2 regions of the Pararhizobium sp. LjRoot255 genome follow, and region 1 is predicted to be linked to the other one. Evidence: predicted binding sites of a transcription regulator. Region 1 holds the regulator's gene; the other holds the start of a gene.
What was found. Region 1 encodes PhoB, which activates phosphate uptake and scavenging genes when phosphate is short. Its sites were predicted from a motif close to TGTCATNNANCTGTCAT; they were not measured.

Region 1 (3,276 bases):
TCGATCAGGATCGCGGCGGTTTCCTCCGTGATGGCCGCTTTCAGCGCCGTCATGTCGTTGAACGGAACCTGATAGAAACCCGGGGCCTTCGGACCGAAACCCTCGAGATACTTTGCCTGACCGCCGGCCGCGATGGTCGCCAGCGTCCGGCCGTGAAAGGCGCCTTCGAAGGTAATGATGTGGAACTTTTCCGGATGCCCCTTGGAGAAGTGATAGCGCCGCGCGGTCTTGATCGCGCATTCCAGTGCTTCCGCACCCGAATTGGTGAAGAATACCTTGTCGGCAAAGGTGGCTTCAGTCAGCCGGCGGCTCAGGCTTTCCTGTCCGGGGACCTCATAGAGATTGGAGAGGTGCCAGACCTTGTCCGCCTGCTCCTTCAGCGCCGAAACGAGGTGCGGATGGGCATGGCCGAGCGAATTGACCGCGACACCGGCGGCAAAATCGAGATAGCGCGTGCCATCCTCCGCAACCAGCCAGACGCCTTCGCCGCGCTCGAACCGCAAGGGGGCGCGGGCATATGTGTCATAAAGCGGCGTGGCATCGGCCATGGCGCATGTCTCCTCAATCATCACGGTGATTGTTTCGGCTCAGCTCGGACTGAGGTCAGCCCTTAAAAAATCAAAATGCCGCCTCGCGGCGGCAAAATCACTATCTTCATTTCGCACCGCAATGTCAACAAAAGCCGGTAATTTGCGGCAATTCACGCCGCCAGCGCGACATCGATTTTTTTGACCGTACGCTCTTGCAAAAATGCCACGCATGCCAAGCAAGTTGGGGAAAACTCGAAAATCGATTCGCTCGGATTCCGGGGACTCTTGTCAGCGAGTCCCCCTACCTCTACCTTAACAATTAATTACTAGAACGCATGCGGCGGACCTAGTCACCAAAAGAGTTATCGCGTTTCAGCCTCGGAGTTCGTCCGGGGTACGGTGGAGGATTCGACCATCACCAACGCTGTGAATGGAGAAAAGACCATGAACTGGACTGACGAGCGGGTCGAGAAACTCAAGAAGTTGTGGTCAGAAGGATTGAGCGCGAGCCAGATCGCCGCGCAGCTCGGCGGCGTCAGCCGAAACGCGGTCATCGGCAAGGTGCACCGGCTTTGCCTGCCCGGCCGTGCCAAGGCCGGCGGCAGCACGGCAACCACCGCCCGCGCCAAGCGTCCGGCGACATCCGCACCGCGCGCGCCGAACTACGCTGCGCGCGTCACCACCCGCACCGTGACACGCACCACGGGCGCCACCGTCATGAAGGAACAGGTGGAAATCGACGCCATCGAGGACCAGGACGTCGCACCGGTCGGCAACGTGGTCGTGCCGATGTCCCGCCGCCTGGTGCTGACGCAGCTCACGGACCGCACCTGCAAGTGGCCGATCGGCGATCCTATGAAGGAAGAGTTCCATTTCTGCGGCAATGACTCGCCGGATACATCGCCCTACTGCACCTTCCACGCAAAGCTGGCTTACCAGCCCTCTGGCGAGCGCCGCCGGGCTCGCTGAGACGCCGCGAACAACTGAACATGAAAAAGGGGCCGGCCCCATTTTCATGTTTCACTCATATGCGGTCAGCTTTCCAGGGAATAGCCGGCGCCGCGCACGGTGCGGATCACATCCTGCATGTTGGAGAAGTTCAGCGCCTTGCGCAGGCGGCCGACATGAACGTCGACCGTGCGCTCGTCGACATAGATGTCGTGGCCCCAGACGCCATCCAGCAGCTGCGAGCGCGAAAAGACGCGGCCGGGCGAGGCCATGAAGAATTCCAGGAGCCGGAACTCCGTCGGCCCGAGGCGGACCTCGCGGGTCTTGCGGTGAACGCGGTGGGTTTCACGGTCAAGCTCGATATCGCCGCATTTCAGCAGCGTCGACAGCACTTCCGGCTTCGCGCGCCGCAGCATCGCCTTCACCCGCGCCATCAGCTCCGGCGTCGAGAACGGCTTGACCACATAGTCGTCAGCGCCCGTGGCAAGCCCGCGGACCCGCTCGCTCTCTTCACCGCGCGCCGTCAGCATGATGATCGGCAGGCGCTCGGTTTCGGAGCGTTGACGAAGCCTGCGGCACAACTCGATGCCGGAGACGCCCGGCAGCATCCAATCGAGGATCAGGAGATCCGGCAGGCGCTCCTGCAGCCGGATTTCCGCTTCGTCGCCGCGGTTGATCGTATCGACTTCAAAGCCTTCGGCCTCAAGATTGTAACGCAGGAGAACGCTGAGCGCCTCCTCGTCTTCGACAACGGCAATTCTTGGCAGCATGCGGTCTCAACTCCTTGACGCCTTGCCCTCATTGCAAGGGCTCGTCCGGCGGCCCGAAAGCCGTCGGGCAGTCAAATGCCTAGATTTCACTTACCTATTTCCGATCCGGCGCGGCGATCAGTTGCCGATCGCGCCGACGGTGTTGGCGGTATCGTCCTTCGGACGTTCCCCGACAGGCTGGGAGCCGGTCGCCATGTAATAGATCGTTTCGGCGACATTTGTCGCATGGTCGCCGATGCGTTCGATATTCTTGGCGCAGAACAGAAGATGCGTGCACGGCGTGATGTTGCGCGGATCTTCCATCATGTAGGTCAGGAGCTCGCGAAACAGCGACGTGTAGATCGCATCGATTTCGTTGTCCCGCTCACGGATGCTGTTGGCCTTTTCCGGCGACCGCGACGCATAGACGTCGAGCACTTCCTTCAGCTGCATCAGCGCGAGTTCGGCCAGGTGCTCCAGCCCGCGAGCCAGCTGCCGCGGCAAGCTGGCGCTCGAAACGGCGATCACCCGCTTGGCCGTGTTCTTCCCGAGATCGCCGACACGCTCAAGATCGGCAGCAATACGGATGGAGCCCATCAGTTCGCGCAGGTCGGATGCGACCGGCTGGCGTCTTGCGATGGTGACGATCACCTTCTCGCCGATCTGGCGTTCGGCCTCATCCATGATGGCGTCGTCGGAGATGACCTTCTGGGCGAGCGCCAGGTCGGCATTGACCAGTGCCCGCACGGATTCGGCGACCATCTGCTCGGCAAGGCCGCCCATCTCGGAGATGCGCCGGTTCAGGTATTTGAGATCTTCGTCATAGACGGAAGCAATGTGCGTGGACATGATCGTTTTTCCTTGTGTTCATGGTCCCGGTTCCAAGCGCGCCGCGCTCGCCACATGGGAAAGCGGCAAGGCATGGCGTCAGCCGAAGCGGCCCATGATGTAATCCTGGGTGCGCTGGTCATCCGGATTGGTGAACATCTTGTCGGTGTCGTTTTCCTCGACGAGATTGCCGAGATGGAACATGGCGGTGCGCTGCGAAA
Region 2 (3,276 bases), 2.4 Mb from region 1:
TGGGCGGCGGCTCGGTCAGCGTCGTCAGCGTCGATGGGCGCCGCGGGCGGCCGACGCGCGGCGCGATCAGCGTCAAGAGGATCATCAGCAGAAAACCGCCCACCATGGCGGGCAGCACCAAAGCGCCGCCATAGAGACCGATCATCGTGCCGCCGAGCATCGTTGCGGCGATAAAGGCCACCGACCCCCACAGGCGCATGCTCGCATAGTCGAAACCCCAGCGCCGCACGCCCGTCAGCGCGATCGCCTCAACGATCGGAACGTAGGGCGAGTACACGCCGCCCTGCAGCGCGCAGATGACCAGCACGAACCAGAAGCTGTGGGAGACGAAGAGGGCGAGGCCCGTCAACAGCGAAAGAACCGCCGACCAGATGAGCACGCGAGCGCGCTCGCCGATCCTGTCTGCCAGGAGCCCGACCAGCGGCGCCGTGATGACGCGCACGAACATCGGCACTGCGAGAATGATACCGATCTCGGCATCGCTAAGGGAGAGCGTGCTCAACCAGACCGGAAAATACGGCATGGCAAAACCGTTGACGATCAATGGCGCACAGAAGAGCAAGGCGATGCGCGGCACGAAATAAGCCGGCGCATCCTCACGATAAGGAGGCGGAGACGAGGGAATCATGGAAGGACCTGATGAACGCATCCATGATTTATCACAGCGCCTACGAGCGGCGCTAGAAGCTAGATTTCCCTACAGTCGTTGCTCGGTCGCTTTTATGCCGCCTGTTGCGATAGAGCCCGCGCCATCATCGCTTCGACCTCGGTCGTATCCTCACGAACGGCAGGAACGCCGCTCAACTCGCGCCAGGTGATCAGCTCCATCGTGCCGTCGTGATGCTCGGCGATCGCCGTGCAGCTTTCGACCCAGTCGCCGGTGTTGATATAGCGGACGCCGTCGATATCCTCCATCACCGCATGATGGATGTGGCCGCAGATGACGCCATCGGCATTTTCCCGCCGCGCCTCGTCGGCGACCACCTTCTGGAATTCGCCGATGAAATTGACCGCATGCTTGACCTGCAGTTTCGCCCAGGCTGAGAACGACCAATAAGGCAACCCGAGACGACGGCGGACGGCGGACAGCCCGATATTGATGAGGATCGCCATGTCATAGGCCCAGTCACCGAGATAGGCGAGCAGCCGCGCGTTGCGCACCACGACATCGAATTCATCGCCATGCAGCACCAGATATGTCTTTCCATCGGCGCCCTCGTGGATATGCCGTTGGGCAACCTCGATGCCGCCGAAATGCACGCCGGGGAAATCGCGCATGAATTCGTCGTGGTTGCCGGGAATGTAGATGATGCGGCTGCCCTTGCGGGCTTTGCGCAACAGCTTCTGGACGACGTCGTTGCACGCCTGCGGCCAATACCAGCTGCGTTTCAAACGCCAGCCATCGACGATGTCGCCGACCAGGATGATCGTCTCGGCCTCGGTGACACGCAGGAAATCCAGAAGATAGTCGGTCTTGGCCGCTTTCGATCCCAGATGCACATCGGAAATGAACAGGGTCCTGAAACGGCGAATGGCTGGGTCTTGCTCTTTCTCAGTCATGCTGCCTCGCAGATCTATCGGGCCTCTTTTACCCCTGTCAAAAACAGACTCTTGTTTCAGGAGAATGACAGCCTGTGGATCGGCCATTTTCCGGCTGAAACGACCGTTGCGGAAAACCGCAGGTGATTGAGTAGTTCAAAACTGTACGGGGCCTCCGTTTCGTGCAAAAAGAGCCGCGACGAAAAGGCAAGGATTCACGAACATGAGCACCGGCGACAAAGCCAAGACCCCTACGGTTCCAGCAAGCGGCGATCTTGACGAACAGGCGCTGTTCTTCCATCGCTATCCGCGTCCCGGCAAGCTTGAAATCCAGCCGACCAAGCCGCTCGGCAACCAGCGCGACCTGGCGCTCGCCTATTCACCGGGCGTCGCAGCCCCCTGCCTTGCCATCCGCGACGATCCGTCGACTGCCGCCGATTACACGGCCCGCGCCAATCTGGTCGCCGTCGTTTCCAATGGAACAGCCGTACTCGGGCTCGGCAATATCGGCCCGCTCGCCTCCAAGCCCGTCATGGAAGGCAAGGCCGTCCTGTTCAAGAAATTCGCCGGCATCGATGTGTTCGATATCGAGATCGACGCGCCCGAGATCGACCAGATGGTCAATGTCGTCGCAGCGCTGGAGCCTACCTTCGGTGGCATAAACCTTGAGGATATCAAGGCGCCGGAATGTTTCGAGGTCGAGCGCCAGCTGCGCGAGAAGATGGATATCCCGGTCTTCCACGATGACCAGCATGGTACAGCAATCATCGTCGCCGCGGCCATTCTCAACGGCCTCGAACTCGCCGGCAAGGATATCGCCAAGGCAAAGATCGTCACGTCCGGCGCAGGCGCCGCAGCCCTTGCCTGCCTCAATCTCCTCGTCACGCTCGGCGCTCGGCGCGAAAACATCTGGGTGCACGATCTCGAAGGCCTCGTCTATGTCGGCCGCGAAGTGCTGATGGACCAGTGGAAGTCGGTCTATGCGCAGGACAGCGCAAACCGTGTCCTCGCTGACAGCATCGCCGGTGCCGACGTTTTCCTCGGCCTGTCCGCAGCCGGCGTTCTGAAGCCGGAACTCCTGGTGCAGATGGCCGAAAAACCACTCATCATGGCGCTTGCCAACCCCAATCCGGAGATCATGCCGGAAATTGCCCGTGCCGCTCGGCCTGACGCAATGATCTGCACCGGACGGTCGGACTTCCCGAACCAGGTCAACAACGTCCTGTGTTTCCCCTATATCTTCCGCGGCGCGCTCGATTGCGGCGCCCGCACGATCAACGAGGAAATGAAGATGGCCGCGGTGCGTGCCATCGCAGCCCTTGCCCGAGAAGAGCCGTCAGACGTCGCGGCGCGCGCCTATTCCGGCGAAACGCCGGTCTTCGGCCCGGACTACCTCATCCCCTCGCCCTTCGACCAGCGTCTGATCCTGCGCATCGCGCCGGCTGTCGCCAAGGCTGCCGCCGAAAGCGGCGTCGCCAACCGGCCGATCACCGATTTCGACGCCTATCTCGACCAGCTCAACCGCTTCGTCTTCCGGTCCGGCTTCATCATGAAGCCGATCTTCGCCGCAGCCAAGAACGCCCAGAAGAACCGGGTGATCTTCTCCGAAGGTGAAGATGAGCGTGTGCTGCGCGCAGCCCAGGTGCTCCTGGAAGAAGACACGGCCCGCCCGATCCTGATTGGCCGCCCGCAGATCATTGAGACGCGCCTGAAGCGCTACGGTCTGCGCATCCGCCC

Region 2: a site for PhoB is predicted at 1,614-1,630, ahead of ACSQ2W_RS16455 (UDP-2,3-diacylglucosamine diphosphatase). Genes of this name have one in related genera too.

Annotation. Positions count from the first base shown of each region.
Region 1 is NZ_CAXUPQ020000001.1:1,038,914-1,042,189, forward strand. It holds gene ACSQ2W_RS05150 (aspartate aminotransferase family protein) at 1-548, opposite strand, end outside; gene ACSQ2W_RS05155 (GcrA family cell cycle regulator) at 975-1,499, shown strand; gene phoB (phosphate regulon transcriptional regulator PhoB) at 1,565-2,248, opposite strand; gene phoU (phosphate signaling complex protein PhoU) at 2,366-3,076, opposite strand; gene pstB (phosphate ABC transporter ATP-binding protein PstB) at 3,155-3,276, opposite strand, start outside.
Region 2 is NZ_CAXUPQ020000001.1:3,431,139-3,434,414, reverse strand. It holds gene ACSQ2W_RS16460 (MFS transporter) at 1-628, opposite strand, end outside; gene ACSQ2W_RS16455 (UDP-2,3-diacylglucosamine diphosphatase) at 721-1,560, opposite strand; gene ACSQ2W_RS16450 (NADP-dependent malic enzyme) at 1,763-3,276, shown strand, end outside.